DNA from 2 places in the Fictibacillus sp. 5RED26 genome. Region 2 is predicted to be linked to the other one. Evidence: predicted binding sites of a transcription regulator. Region 2 holds the regulator's gene; the other holds the start of a gene.
The links. The regulator LexA, encoded in region 2, represses DNA repair genes until DNA is damaged. The targets are predictions, from matches to a motif close to CGAACATATGTTCG.
Positions count from the first base shown of each region.

Region 1 (8,111 bases), on a different contig from region 2:
ACGCTTCGCGATCTTTCTTGCTCATCTTTTGCTTAGGAGCTTTTGAACTTGTATACGTTTCTGTATCTTCGGCAGCTTGTGTTGCACGAATCACATCACGCACTTCTTTTTTAATCGTAGTAGGTGTGATTCCATGCTTTTCATTGTGCTCCATCTGCTTCTGACGTCTGCGCTGCGTTTCATCGATCGCAATCTGCATGGATTTCGTAATTTTGTCTCCATACATGATAACGTGACCGTTTGAGTTACGCGCGGCACGTCCGATCGTTTGGATCAACGAACGCTCTGAACGTAAGAAGCCTTCTTTATCTGCATCTAAAATCGCAACGAGAGACACTTCAGGTATATCCAGTCCTTCTCGCAACAAGTTTATTCCGACGAGTACATCAAACACACCGAGACGAAGGTCACGGATGATTTGAATCCGTTCTAACGTCTTAATTTCTGAATGCAAGTAACGAACTTTTATACCAAGCTCTACAAAATAATCGGTAAGATCCTCAGACATCTTTTTCGTTAGAGTAGTAACAAGAACTCGTTCTTTGTTTGCGATTCTTTCGTTGATCTCTCCGAGCAAGTCATCGATCTGACCTTTGATCGGACGAACTTCTAGTGTAGGATCAAGGAGTCCTGTTGGACGAATGATCTGCTCAACCGGATCAGGTGCGTGTTCGAGTTCATACGGCCCTGGTGTTGCTGATACGTAAATATGCTGAAACTTTGTATACCGCTCAAATTCGTCAAACGTTAACGGTCGGTTATCTTTTGCAGAAGGCAGTCGGAACCCGTGATCGACAAGAACCCCTTTTCTCGCTTGGTCTCCATTAAACATTCCACGAATCTGTGGAAGAGTAACATGGGACTCATCGATAACAATCAGTGAATCATCAGGAAAATAGTCTAGAAGTGTGTATGGCGTCGACCCTAATGGTCTAAGCGTCAGATGAACGGAGTAGTTCTCGATCCCTGAGCAAAAGCCCATTTCCGCCATCATCTCTAGGTCATATCTTGTACGCTGTTCGAGACGCTGTGCTTCTAACAGTTTTCCAGCTTCATTCAATTCTTTTAGGCGATCTTCAAGCTCAGCTTCGATGCGCTTGATAGCTACCTTCATTTTCTCTTCACGTGTTACGAAGTGGGAAGCCGGGAAAATGGCAACGTGTTTACGTTCACCTAGAATTTCGCCTGTTAGTGCGTCCACTTCTGTAATTCGGTCGATCTCATCACCAAAAAACTCCACACGAAGACAATGTTCGTCACGTGAGGCTGGAAAGATTTCCACGACATCTCCTCTAACTCGGAACGTACCTCGAGTAAAGTTAATATCATTTCGGTTGTATTGAACATCTACAAGATCACGTAAAAGCTGATCACGGTCTTTCTCCATTCCTTCTCTTAAAGAGATCACCATGTCTTTATATTCTTCAGGTGAACCTAGACCATAAATACACGATACGCTGGCCACAATAATAACGTCTTTGCGTTCAAAAAGTGATGAAGTAGCCGAGTGGCGAAGTTTATCGATCTCATCATTAATGCTTGCATCTTTTTCGATATACGTATCAGAATGTGCGATGTATGCTTCTGGCTGATAATAATCGTAATACGATACAAAATACTCAACTGCGTTGTTCGGAAAAAATTCTTTCAACTCACTGTAAAGCTGTCCGGCTAATGTTTTGTTATGAGCAATAACAAGAGTCGGTTTGTTTACTTCCTGAATAACGTTGGATACCGTAAACGTCTTCCCTGTTCCGGTCGCACCAAGCAGGGTCATACTCTTCTTTCCTGCGTTTATATTGTTCACAAGATGTTGGATCGCTGCGGGCTGATCCCCTTGTGGCTGATAGTTTGATTTGATTTCGAACAATTGACTTTGACTCACAAAACCGAACCTCCGTTCCTAAATTCTGGTTACTCAAATTATAGCACAGCCCATATCCAAAAACCTAATAATTACGAACAAATATTCGCAGAAGTTTCTGGAAGGAAAGTTAAGTGTTATACTTAAAGGTAGACGCTTGTTGGGAAATAAATTGTGTGGGGTCTGACCCCATTTCCCGCTAGCATTACCAAGGCTTTCGGAAAAATTGTAAAAGGTGTGTCCCTTTTAAAGGAGTTTTAAAATGGAGTTTTTTTATATACTGCTAGGTTTATGCATCGGCATCTTTTCAGGCATTTTCGGAATAGGTGGTGGCTTTATTCTGACACCTGTTCTAATCTTGTTGGGTCTCCCGCCTCTTTCAGCGATCGGGACGAGTCTTATGTACTCAATCGGGACAAGTGTTTCAGGCGTTGCTGCTCATCTTAGATTTAAGAATATTATATGGAAAACTGCTGCTGTTTTAGGAATTGTAGGAATCGTTGCCACACAGGTCGCTCATCCACTTGTAGTATGGTTAGAGAAGATGGGTTACGACGATACGATCATCCCAATATTTTATATTGTTCTTCTTGCCTACTTTGCTCTTTCCCTGCTTTATAAGCAAACAAAACGCAAGAATATAGAGCAAAGCACTACTGAGATCTATTTCTCTTGGCCAAAAGCAGTCTTTATTGGATTTACAGGAGGATTCATTTCTACGACATTAGGAGTCGGCGGAGGATTTGTAATGGTTCCAATGCTCATTTCTTTAATGAAGTTCCCTTCTAGAAAAGCGGTTGGGACGAGCTTAGTCAGTGTGTTTTTCATCGTAAGTGCTGGTTTCTTAACGTACGCATCAAGTGTACAGATTGATTATAAACTTGGCCTCCTGCTTATTTTAGGGGCGTTGGTCGGGACTCAACTAGGTGCAAAGCTCACAACCATCTATTCCAGCGAACAGATTCAAAAATATCTAGGTGCTCTCTACATCACAATCTTAAGCTCAGTAGTACTGAAACTCGTTCATCTTGATAAGGCTGGTCTAGGTATCATCACACTATATGTGCTATCCATGCTCGTACTTTTCTTAAAAGAAACGATCACTCATACAAAAAGAAAGACGTCTACCTCGTAAAGGTGACGTCTTTTTTTATCTTACTTTTCTTTTTTGTTTGTTATAAATTTTAAGTCCCAGTAAGAAGCCTATAATCGTAGAAATTACGGCAACGATTTGGAGAGGCAACGGTTGATTCAAGCCATCAAAACCAAAAATTAAGATAACAACAGTAATCGCCAAAGGTAAGTACTTAGTAAACAACACTCTATTAAATAGCAGCTGTAGACCAAACGGCAATAAAGCTGCGACAATATACTCCAACATGAAACGAAGAACCCCTCTCCTTGAACACCAAAAAACATAACTTTTGTAAACGTTCTATTATACCTCTCTAAATTTAACAAAACTCACTAGACAAAAACAAGGAAATTGTTGCGGGAAATAAATTGTTTGGGGTCAGACCCCTTCTCTTTGAAACTTTTTGTTTAAAAGTACGTACAGTAGGATAATGCTTGAAAAGGACGAATATGATTAACAAGGATCTTCAAAGGAGATGATTTTTCATGTTAAAGAAACTATTAAAATCACTATTAGGTCAAAGCAGCCATAAGAGGTACAGCAGCTCAGGCTACAAATATAAGAAAAGCTACAAGAAATACAGCAGCAGTGATTTTGGCAAGAAGCATTATGGTGGATATGGACACAAGCATTATAAAAAGAAAAAGAGAAGCAGCTTCTTTAGCTCCTGATCTGAGTAGCATTCAAACAACATGATAGCTGAACTATGGAAAGGTATGCAAAGAACGTTTTGGGACAGACCTATTAAAGCTAGAAACCTTGTTCATGATCAATATCTTATTCAAGAAGTTCTAGGAATGGGTAGTTACGGTATTACGTACCTAGCACTTGATACGCATACAGGTGAGATTATCGTACTAAAACAGCTTCGGAACACTAAAGCAAAGACCACAACAGGTCTTCTTTCTTTCCAAAGAGAGTCTCAAATTTTAGAAGCGCTGCAGAAACACCCTGTACCGAAGCTATTGAATACCTTTCAAGATGAACAAGGTCACTTTATCGCTATGGAATGGATCAAGGGAGACACATTCGAAGACCTAATTTTTCGTGAAAATCAAACATTCAACGAAAAAGAAACAATCTCGATATTGCTAGAGCTTTTAACTATTACTGAACGCTTTCACCAGAAAGGGATCATACATCGAGACCTTCGAATTCCAAATATCATTCAAAGAAATAAAAGACTGATCGTGATTGATTTTGGGCTTGCTTGTTATTTATCAGACATAGACCATGAGATTGAAGATCCACATGAGCATCCGGAGAAACTTCGGATGCGGGCTGTTAAAGTGGAAAGCGACCTGTTTGCTCTCGGTCATTTTGCCTTGTTTCTTCTTTACTCATCTTACGTGCCCCAAACGAAGAAAGAGGAGAGTTGGGAAGAAGAGTTAAAAATTTCATCCTCACTTAAATATGTTCTTCGAAAAATGCTTCAACTTGACGAGCCGTTTCATTCGGCATCGGACGTTCAAAAAGCATTGCGCTCCATATAAAAAAGCTCGGTACTGATACCGGGCTTTTTCATATTCTATAGCAGCACCTATGGTTGTTTACTTTTAAATAAGAAATCCTCATACTCTTTTTCATGATTTGTCGTCACGGAAAGATTCTGCAGCGCTCGATGAAATTGTTGATAATCTAAAGCAAATAAGAATTGATTTTCTAACCCGCTTGCGGTTAAAATCCCGAATTCCCAGACTGCATTATAATCACGCTTATTTAGAGATTTTGCCATCAAATCAAGAACCTTCAGTATTTCCGTACATACTATCACATTATCTTTTGCATAGTGACGAATGTATCCAAAAGCATTGTATAAATAATGGCTAAAATCTCGTTCTTGTAAAACGACGCGCAGATTATTTTGTTTATCTACCAAATACTTTGAAAAAATGGATCCACGTGAAATCGTAGTAAGAACTTCACCTAGTTGATAGATGGAGTTAATCGCTGTTTTTGGATCATTATTTCCAAGCGATCTAATCGCAACTTCCACAAGTTTATTAATACTAAATTCAATATCTTGAACTTCTGTTTGCCTTCTTCCAATACTGATGAGCGCTAAATATTTTTGTTCATCCACTTCATTCTCACCTTTTTTCCAATAGGTGATAAATGGCGTTGTAGCATACACATAGCTTCCGATCGCATACTCCAATCGTATGACAATATCATCTCGTTCAGCTTCTTTCATGATAGAAATGAAATCCACCAGTTGGATAAATCCCGATTTGCGCGCTGAGATCGTATTGCCGCTTTCATCACATATCTCACTGTTTACCGTAGTTAAATCATCCACTTTATAAGGATCGACTTCGTCCTCTAATGTACTCTTTACGATGTACAACGCTTCATTCTTCATGTCATAGGTCATCTGATTCACTTGAAGCCAAGCAACAGCATGATTGATAAAAAAGATAAATGTTCCCATTGAAAATGCAGCAATAATAGCCGCCGCCAAAGGAACAGCAAAATAATATTCGGCCATTCTTTTGTTCAGAAATAAAAAACTCAACAACATATAAATAAAACTTGAGGTAAATATACCTAAAACACGCTGAGTTGATTTACTAGCTATAAAGTTTTTCAACATACGAGGAGAAAACTGTCCAGAAAACGTCGTAAACACAACTAGGATCAAGTTAAACGTGAAAGTAGTCAAAGTTAGAGTTGCAGCGGTAAGCGTTCCTACTAGATTTCGTGTAAGATCATAATCGACTGCAAAAAATGGACGCATTTGATCTCCTAAATCGTACTTTAGATCAGTTGTTAATGTGGCCGTCACTAATAGTGCAGAAAATATCATGTAGAGCACGGGAGTAAACCACATATTTGATTGCACCGTATGTGATAGTTCCCTCTCCGACATTTTTGTATATTTCTTTAAATAATTATCTAACAGGTTCAATCTAAACATGTGTACATCCCCTCAGAAGTAAAAACAACAGTTATTTGGGAACACTCCAGATACAAGTAGCTCCTACCCTATTTTGCCCTATTAAAAAAAAGTCAAACTTTCTATCGGTTTATCACAATAAAAAAAGCAATTCTATTGAATAGAATCGCACGTCACTTCTTGATTATTTTATTGCAGAACGATTGGATGACTCGTCTCTCTTCATTACGCTCTTTATACTGTTCACTCGTGTATTCGCCGATCACTTTTCTCCAAAATGTTTGTGCAGGTTTGTTCGCTTCTATTTGAGAAACTTGCCAATCTCCTTTATGTTTTTCAAATACCTGATAAGCAGCAAGTTTGCCCAAACCACTAAGCCTGAATTTTTTCATGATAAAAAATTCTGAGATCGACCAGTGTTGATTGTTCTCCTCTTGTACTTCACTTACTAATACAAATCCTGCTACCTTTCCTTCCCATTCGATCAGATAAGGAAAGCGACGACTTTCTTGCCAATAGTTATCTAAATAAGCATACTGACCAAAAACTCCATTGTCATCGACGTAAATGTCGATAAACTCTGAGAAATCATAAAAATAAAACTGCATAAGATTATGGATCGTTTCTTTATCCCTTAACTCTGCTACTTTTATTACCGTATTCTGTTTGATCTGCATACTCATTTCTCCCTATCAATGCTAATTAAATATAATCCTCGCAATCTGGCGAATACCTGTATGCTTCGATGTTCATTCTATTTTTCCCTTTAAATTGCACGCCTTCACTCTCTAACAGTGACTTTTGCGTAAAAAACAATTCCTCATCTTGAATGCCGATCTCACCTTTTGCATTAATTACCCGGTGCCAAGGCAGATCATGCTTCTTACTCAAAGAGTGAAGGATACGCACGACCTGTCTAGCACTTCGCGGATTTCCAGCTACACCGGCAATCTGTCCGTAAGTCATGACTTGTCCCTTCGGTATACTTTTGATGACTTTAATGACCTTCTCAGTAAATGGTTCCATCATTTCTCCTCACTTTTTTTAAACAAATAGCCAAACAAAAAAAGAGTGCTAAATCTACGATCAGACTTAACACTCCTTCGTTGTTTTATTGATACATCAATTGGCGCTGCTTCTTCAATTCATCATTCGCCAAGTACTCATCATAAGACATTTGCTTATCAAGAATTCCTTTAGGCGTGATTTCAATGATACGGTTCGCGATCGTTTCAACGAACTGATGGTCATGTGATGTGAACATCAATGCACCTTTGTAGCCGATTAATCCGTTGTTCAATGCTGTGATCGATTCTAGATCCAAGTGGTTCGTAGGATCATCCATGATCAATACATTTGATCCGCTTAGCATCATCTTAGAAAGCATACAACGTACTTTCTCTCCCCCAGATAATACAGACGGCTTTTTCATTACTTCTTCACCTGAGAAGAGCATACGTCCTAAGAATCCGCGAAGGAAGCTTTCCGTTTGATCTTCAGGAGAATATTGACGAAGCCAGTCAACAAGAGTCTGCTCGCTGCCAGCAAAGTACTTCGAGTTATCACGCGGGAAGTACGCTTGAGACGTTGTTACACCCCATTTGTATGTTCCGCTGTCCGCTTCCATCTCACCCATTAAAATTTTAAATAGAGTTGTGATGGCGATTTCTTCTTTACCTACAAAAGCAATCTTGTCGTCTTTGTTCATGATAAAGCTCACGTTATCAAGTACTTTTACGCCGTCGATCGTTTTTGTTAGCCCTTCAACACGAAGAAGATCATTTCCGATCTCACGGTTGATGCCAAAGTTCACATACGGATATTTACGAGAAGAAGGTCGGATATCATCTAAAGAGATTTTATCCAATAACTTCTTACGTGAAGTCGCTTGTTTTGATTTAGATGCGTTCGCACTAAATCGCGCAACGAAAGCTTGAAGTTCTTTGATTTTTTCTTCTTTTTTCTTGTTTTGATCTTGTGCCATACGAAGCGCTAATTGAGAAGACTCATACCAGAAATCATAGTTACCCACATAGATCTGGATCTTTCCAAAATCAAGGTCAGCCATGTGCGTACATACTTTGTTTAAGAAGTGACGGTCATGGGATACAACGATGACTGTGTTCTCAAAATTGATCAAGAAATCTTCTAGCCATTGAATCGCTTGTAGGTCTAAGTTGTTCGTCGGCTCATCAAGAAGTAGAACATCCGGCTTA
Region 1 covers NZ_JACZDU010000002.1:634,504-642,614, reverse strand. The annotation lists gene uvrB (excinuclease ABC subunit UvrB) at 1-1,885, opposite strand, end outside; gene IHV10_RS11405 (sulfite exporter TauE/SafE family protein) at 2,127-2,999, shown strand; gene IHV10_RS11400 (DUF2198 family protein) at 3,015-3,245, opposite strand; gene IHV10_RS11395 (hypothetical protein) at 3,485-3,670, shown strand; gene IHV10_RS11390 (serine/threonine protein kinase) at 3,692-4,492, shown strand; gene IHV10_RS11385 (DUF2254 domain-containing protein) at 4,540-5,916, opposite strand; gene IHV10_RS11380 (GNAT family N-acetyltransferase) at 6,069-6,572, opposite strand; gene IHV10_RS11375 (MGMT family protein) at 6,598-6,921, opposite strand; gene IHV10_RS11370 (ABC-F family ATP-binding cassette domain-containing protein) at 7,007-8,111, opposite strand, start outside.
Region 1: uvrB (excinuclease ABC subunit UvrB) is a predicted target of LexA. The motif match lies at 1,960-1,973, and genes of this name have one in related genera.

Region 2 (8,111 bases):
AACACAAAGAATGTTCCACCGAACACATTCAGTCCGCCATGCAGAGCCATTCCGTTCAGTGCTGCTCCCATAGCGAACTCACGAACACCAAACCAGATGTTACGTCCGCTGTAGTCGTTGCGACTGAAATTATTTTCGCCTTCAATAAGTGTTTTATTTGATCCTGCTAAGTCAGCAGATCCACCAAATAGTGATGGCACACTCTTAGCTAAAGCATTGATCGCCTTACCTGAAGATGAACGAGTAGCTATAGCTTTGTCGTAGTCAGGAAGGTCTTTGTCCCAATTCTCAGGAAGATTTCCTTTGATTGCTTCTTGAAGCTCGTTAGCTAATTCTGGATAAGCTTCTGCATAAGCATCGAATTGCTTGTTCCACTCTTCTTCTTTTGTTTGTCCTTCACTCTTCAGTTGTTCAAAGTGTGATTGTACTTCTTCAGGAACATGGAAATCTTGCTCAAACGTCCATTTGTACGCTTCTTTTGTTAGTAAGATCTCATCTTTACCTAGCGGCGCTCCATGAGAAGCAGATTTTCCTGATTTATTTGGTGAACCATGTCCGATCACAGTCTTCACTTCAATAAGAGTTGGCTTGTTAAGTTCTTCACGCGCTTCTGATAGTGCTTTTTCGATCTCATCAAGATCTGTTCCATCTTCCACATAAAGGACTTGCCAGCCATAAGCTTCAAATCTTTGTTTTACACTTTCAGAGAATGAGTGATGAAGGTCCCCATCCAAAGAAATATCATTTGAATCGTAAAGTACGATCATTCTACCAAGCGCAAGATGACCTGCAAGTGAAGCTGCTTCAGCAGAAACACCCTCCATAAGGTCTCCATCACCACAGATAGAATAAGTAAAGTGATCGATCACTTCATGTCCATCACGGTTATATTTTGCAGCTAAGTGACGCTCAGCCATAGCCATACCTACAGCCATCGCAATCCCTTGACCAAGCGGGCCAGTTGTTGCTTCAACACCAACCGTATGACCGAATTCTGGGTGACCTGGAGTCTTACTTCCCCATTGTCTGAAATTCTTCAGATCATCAATTGTTAAACCATATCCACTCAAATGTAGCAAGCTATATAACAACATCGATCCATGTCCTGCTGATAGTACAAAACGGTCACGATTGAACCATTCAGGATTTGCAGGATTATGGTTCATGAATTTAGACCATAAGCTATATGCCATAGGCGCAGCACCCATCGGCATACCTGGATGCCCTGAGTTCGCTTTTTCTATGCTGTCGATAGAAAGTGTTCTTATTGTATTAATTGCTAATTCATCAATAGTTCGTGACAAAAAAATCATCCCTTCATATGTACTAAACAGTTTTGACTTTCATAATAAACGTTCAAATGCAATTAGACAAGACAAACACATTTTTAACTATAGTTATTTTACCATCTACTCATGAAAACATACAAAAACCGCCTGTTATCCTACAACTTTTTCGTTGTATTAGAACAGGCGGTTAAATTTTATTATGCGAGACCTGGTAAGTGACATGAAAAATGATCCGTATTTTCATCATAATCAAGTTTCATATTCTCAACGAACCATTTATCTTCGTTTCGAACAAAAAATCGAAGACCTTCAATCTCTTGAATGTAATCGTTCTCTTCAGGCACATCAGCGGTCACACCAAGGGAAAAACCTCCCGAGTCACCACTTCCTGCATATTTTACGAAAAGTCTTAAAGCCTCTGACGCTTCTAAAGCAATATCCTTATAAAGGTTCGCAGCTGCACTTGTAATTGAAAAAGTCAAAATATTCTCCCCTTTCAAAGTTGTTATATAACAGTATATACTAATGTGTATAGATTGCAACAGAAAAAAATGCCTATTTACAGTGAGTAAATAGGCATTTCTTATTAATGTTTGAGGTTATTTTTATTATCTTTACTTCGTTTTAATTTTTCAGGTGTTACATCATCCCCGTTCGGATCAACAAAGGTCATACCATGCAAATCTTGAACGAAGGATTTACGGAAAACTTGTAAATATTCTTCTCGTAGTTTTTTTTGTTCAGCTTTTTCTGCTGATGTTAAATCTGATTGTTTAGATTTTCTAGACAGTTCATTTATACGTTGCATCTTATCTTTAGATAACATAGTAAAAACTCCTTTTTAAAGCATTCTTCACTCTATCCTACAGCAGAATGAAAGGAATTTCTAGTTATCTGTATTTTCCACATGTTCTTTATATCTTCTATGTACGGTTGCTTTAGACACATCAAAGCCCAGCCCTCTAAGCGTTAAAGCAATGTCATGAAATGTAAGCTTCATGTTCTTTAATCGTACGATTTCAGAGATTGGCACTTCCTTTTTGTCTCTGCCACCACCAGTTTGATTTTTTAAATTCTTTTGAGGTTTATACCCTTCTTTAACAGCTTTTCTCATTCCACGCTTGATCTTCATATTATGAAGCTTTCGTTGGTATTCTTCTACAGTAGACACAATATCAAGCACCATTTCGTCCGCTTCTGTTAATGTGTATTCTCCGTTATTAGAGAGCGTATAAACTTTAATGTTGTATTTGATCAACTGATGAAGTAATGCCATCTTAGCTTTTCCTCTGCCTAAACGAGTATCATCTTGTACAAGAAGGCACTGAAACTCTCCATCCCTTGCAAGATCTAATATATTTAGCAACTCTTCTCGATCTAAAGAGAAACCACTTGCTTTTTCACGGTAACAATTCACAACTTCAAATTTAAATTGTAGTGCTAACTTCTTTAGTTCCGCTTCTTGTCTTTCTAATGAAGTTATTTGTTCATCTTTATCTGTACTAACTCTGGAGTAAATGATTGCTTTCATTGTTTTAAACCCGCTTTTTTATTTATTGACTGGTATGATTACTTTCTGACCTGGAAAAACAGCTGCCGCATTTACACTGTTCTTCTTTTCGACCCATTTTATAAATTCCCAATTGGAATAATGGTGCTTGGCATTATACTCTTCAGAAAGACTCCACAGTGAGTCCCCCTCCTGTATGGTTACTTCGATATATTGAGCTTCTTGTGAGGCAAGATTTGATAACGTAAAAAATATACCACCTAACAACCCTAAAAATACAATAACATGCATTGTCCCTTGTTTCATTGTGATATCCCCTTTCAACAAACGTTTGTTCGCATCTCTTACATTCATAATAACTGGAACGTTTGTTCGGTGTCAACTATTTTTTCGAACTTATGTTTGTATCTCTTAATTCTCCATGATATACTTTTTATAGATAAAAAATTCGGTGAGGTGCTAAAAAATGACTAAATTATCCAGACGACAATTGGATATATTGGCTTTCATAAAAGAGGAAGTATCACAAAAAGGGTATCCGCCTTCAGTTCGTGAAATTGGAGAGGCAGTTGGCCTTGCATCAAGCTCTACCGTTCACGGACATTTAGCAAGACTTGAAAAAAAGGGGCTTATAAGGCGAGATCCAACAAAGCCAAGAGCAATTGAAGTATTAGGTCTAGAAGACAACATCCCTTCTGTTCGTTCTGTTTCAATCCCTGTGATCGGTAAAGTTACGGCAGGTCTTCCAATCAGTGCAGTTGAGAACGTAGAAGAATACTTCCCTCTACCTGAGCACGTTGTTGGGGACGAGAACGTATTCATGTTATCTGTTGTTGGTGATAGTATGATTGAAGCAGGAATTTTCAATAGGGACTTAGTTGTTGTAAAACAGCAGCCTACAGCAAATAATGGAGATATCATCGTAGCTATGACCGATGAAGATGAAGCGACTGTAAAAAGATTCTTCAAAGAAAGAAACCATATCCGCTTGCAACCTGAAAATTCATCGATGGAACCGATCATCTTACAGAGCTGTACGATTTTAGGTAAAGTAATCGGCGTATACCGAAGTATTCATTAACTGAATTTTCCTTAGAAGAAGTATCTAATTGACTAGATACTTCTTTTTTTCGTCCTATTACTTTACTAATTCATAGATTAATAATACTTTTAAAAGATCATTCATAGGCACTCCGGTGCTCGACTAATGAAGGATTAGTTCAATTAATTGACTGAATATTAAGTCTTTTTATCCATTTACATATTATACCTAAATAGTTTAAATTGGCAATGTAACGAGGTTAACCAAAACTCCTTTTCTCTTCGTTTAACTTTAATCATTTTAATAACAATCGTATGAATTGATAGGAGGTGATCGAAGGGAGGACAAGTGTTATTATTTCAGAATAAAAAATTACGAATAATGGGAGTGAGAATAATGCGCAAAAAACTATATCTTTATATGATTTGTTTTGCTCTTGCCGCAGTAGTATTTTCACCTAAGACATATGCAGAAAAAGAGTATACGATTAAGTCATTTGACTACGTGAATGTGGACGGTAAAGCTGTCGAATCTAATGCTTTTAAGCTACTAGATGATCACATCAAAGTGACTATGGTACTTCCAAAACAGAATAAGAGCGGCGATTGGTTGGCATATGGATTCACAAACATGAAAGAATTAAATGCCTATGTCGAAAAGGACAAGCTTAAACAACAAAAGAAAATCGATACGATGGGTACAGGTGCTTGTTGTACAGACTTTTATGAGAACAAGAACAAAGGTGGCGCCTACATTTATTGGAGAGACGGTTTTAAGAACCTCCCTTCAAGCTGGAATGATAGAATCTCATCACTAAGCACTGCATCACCTTCATCAAGCTACTCGACCACGCTCTGGCAGCATACTTCATCACAAGGCTATGGAAAAGGAGTCTTATTTAAGCACTCTGATTGGTATGGTAAGACTGCAAACATGGCATCTGACTGGAACAATATTGCTTCCGCTATCGAGATCAAATGATTTTAAAACCCCTGACTTCTTATGCTGTCAGGGGTTTTGTTTCTAAGTAGTATAAAGTTATTCGGTGTTCCCTTCCCATGCTTCCATACCACCTACCATATTGATCACATTAAAACCGTAGCTTTGAAGAAGCTTATATGCCCGACTGCTTCTACCTCCAGAACGACAAACTAATACGTACTCTTTAGATTTGTCCAATTCATGTATACGAAACTCTAACAAACCTAGTGGGATATTCATGGTTGTTGGTATTTTTCCTTCTTTCACTTCAGATGTTTCACGAACATCAATCATATGAAGAGATTGCCCTTCTTTTAATTTTTTCTCAAGTTCTTTAGCCGTTAACTGTTTCACTCTCTATTCCTCCTATACATGTGACCGCAATATACCCTGATGGGGTATATTGCCAAGGTGTTCCTCTCTCCCAAATGTCAGAAGCCAATCTCATTAAGCTCTTAATAATCGAGAAACTTTGTTATAAAATAGTACGATAAAGAATAGTCCTACCGCTGTGAGTAACAGTCCAAGAGATAATATCGTTAAAGATAACATTTTAAAAACCACACTCAATGCGACTACAATATAAAAGACAGCAAGCATTTCTTTCACCCTATCTTCAGAAAACTTCTTCAAATTGAAGATACCAAATGGAGTACCAATAAGTGCTCCGACGATCAGTAGCAAACCGTGGCGATAATCCATTTCTGCTCCTCCATACACATAAGATCCGATTCCAGAGATCACAATAATCGAAGCTGCCGCAACACTTGTACCGATTGCTTTATTGAGTTCAATATCAACTTTCTTTGTAAGTAATGGTGTCATCACGAAACCACCACTAACCCCCATAAGTGATGATATGATTCCTGTAAACAAACCAATTAAAGGAATCCAAGACTTTCCCCTCTCTTTTCTAACAGATTGTCTATTGGTTAAAAATTGAAGTGCGAACCAGCTCAAGATCAGAACATATACAGTTGAAATAACCGTTGATGCTCCATTTATTTTTTCGAGCCAATGTACGAATGGCACAGTTGAAACAGCCCCTATTACCCCGAATAATCCGAGTATACACGCCAAACGAACGTTTACATTTTTCATTTTTATGTGAGATAGTGTGCCAGTAACTGTTGAGCCCAATGTCAACATTAAAGAGAGTATAATGGCTCCGCTAGGTTCGTAACCAAGTACTAAAAGTACAGGAGTCAGTATAATACCCCCGCCAATCCCAAAAAAACCGGAGATAACACCGATTGCTGCTCCACCAATAATAAACAAAAGCCACTCCATTTCATAACACTTCCTTCCTCCTTTCATTGTAACTCCAGTTAATTTATAATAAAAATGAATAAATATTATTGGAACCATTACGAATCTTAATGGAGGTTTCATTATGCAATTAGATTGGATCAGAAGTTTTGTGACACTTGCTCACCTAAAACATTTTACAAAAACAAGCGAATTCCTAAACCTATCTCAACCCACTATAAGCGTCCACATCAGAAAGCTAGAGGATTATTTAGGTTTGAAGCTTATTCAAAGGTCTGGAATGAATCAATCTTTTGAATTAACAAACGCTGGGGTACAAGTATTCGAACAAGGTAAGAAAATGTTAGAAATTTCAAGAACGATTGAATCAATAAAAGAAAAAAATGAAGAAATTCTACTCCGAATCGGAGCAACACATACCGTAAGCGACGTATTATTACCAGACTTCGTAAAGAAGATAAAGTTACTCTATCCATTTATCCGTCTAAAGCTCATGATTCATAATCACGAACAAATAGTCGAGGAATTACAAAAGAAGAAGATTGATATAGCTTTAGTTGAAGGAACAAGTGGATTAGATCCTTTTCAGGTAGAAGTAGTCAGCAGAGATGAGCTGCGCTTTTATGCACAGCATAAAATGTCTCTTGAAAACTCTCCACTTATTCTTAGAGAGAAAGGATCTGGTACAAGGGAATATGCTGATCAACTTCTGCGTTCCGAAAGAATTGAACCGACAGAGATCATTGAAGCAAGCAGTCATTATTTGATTAAACAGTTAGCTGTTAGAGGACTTGGCATTGGATTTCTATCCTATTGGATGGTTAAGGATGAAGTATCAGAAGGAAAGCTTGTCCCACTCGATCCACATGTTGTTTATCGTCCCTTTTATGCGGTATATGCTGAAGAGTACGCCATAGGCACCATTTATTCAGAAGTATTGAAGGTACTTCGGAAATTTTCTTAAGAACAAAAAAACCCCTGATAATGATATCAGGGGTAATCCTTTTAGTACATGCTCATATATTGTTCGCGTTCCCAAGGGTGAACTTGTGTACGGAACATATCCCACTCGATCTCTTTCGCTTCAATGAAGTGCTCTGTAGCATGTGCTCCTAGAGCTGTTGTAAGAACTTCGTTTTTGCTGAATAGAGTTAGGGCTTCTTTTAATGTTGCTGGAAGATCTTTGATTCCTTCTGCTTCGCGCTCTTCTTTATCCATCACATAGATGTTTCTATCGATTGGCTTTGGAGCGTTTAGCTTGTTCTTGATTCCATCAAGACCTGCTGCAAGCAATACTGCCATAGCAAGATAAGGGTTAGCCGTTGGGTCAACGCTTCTTACCTCAATACGAGTACTTATGCCGCGAGAAGCTGGAATACGAATAAGCGGGCTTCTGTTTTGCATAGACCATGCAACGTAACAAGGCGCTTCGTAACCAGGTACAAGACGCTTATAAGAGTTTACAGTTGGGTTCGTGATCGCTGTAAAATCTTGTGCATGCTTTAAGATACCTGCTAGGAAATGCATTGCTGTTTCGCTTAATCCTGTTTCAGATTTCGCATCATAAAACACGTTTTCTCCATCTTTGAATAGAGACATATTTGCGTGCATACCTGATCCGTTCACACCGAACAATGGTTTAGCCATGAATGTTGCATGAAGACCATGTTTACGTGCGATCGTTTTTACAGCTAACTTAAACGTTTGAATGTTATCACATGTGCTTACTGCATCAGCATATTTAAAATCGATCTCATGCTGACCAGGTGCTACTTCATGGTGAGAAGCTTCGATTTCAAAGCCCATATCTTCAAGTTCTAAAACGATATCTCTACGGCAGTTTTCACCAAGGTCAGTTGGAGCTAAGTCGAAATATCCACCTTTATCGTTTAGTTCTAGAGTCGGCTCACCCTTCTCGTCATTCTTGAATAAGAAGAATTCTGGTTCAGGTCCAATATTGAAATCAGAGAACCCTAGGTCTTTCATCTCTTTTAATACGCGCTTTAAGATTCCACGAGGA
Region 2 covers NZ_JACZDU010000001.1:1,209,565-1,217,675, reverse strand. The annotation lists gene tkt (transketolase) at 1-1,313, opposite strand, end outside; gene IHV10_RS06360 (HesB/YadR/YfhF family protein) at 1,487-1,771, opposite strand; gene IHV10_RS06355 (DUF896 domain-containing protein) at 1,876-2,115, opposite strand; gene IHV10_RS06350 (YneB family resolvase-like protein) at 2,176-2,820, opposite strand; gene yneA (cell division suppressor protein YneA) at 2,839-3,105, opposite strand; gene lexA (transcriptional repressor LexA) at 3,266-3,880, shown strand; partial or broken gene IHV10_RS06335 (hypothetical protein) at 4,313-4,822, shown strand; gene IHV10_RS06330 (rhodanese-like domain-containing protein) at 4,880-5,176, opposite strand; gene IHV10_RS06325 (sulfite exporter TauE/SafE family protein) at 5,270-6,112, opposite strand; gene IHV10_RS06320 (LysR family transcriptional regulator) at 6,216-7,055, shown strand; gene glnA (type I glutamate--ammonia ligase) at 7,097-8,111, opposite strand, start outside.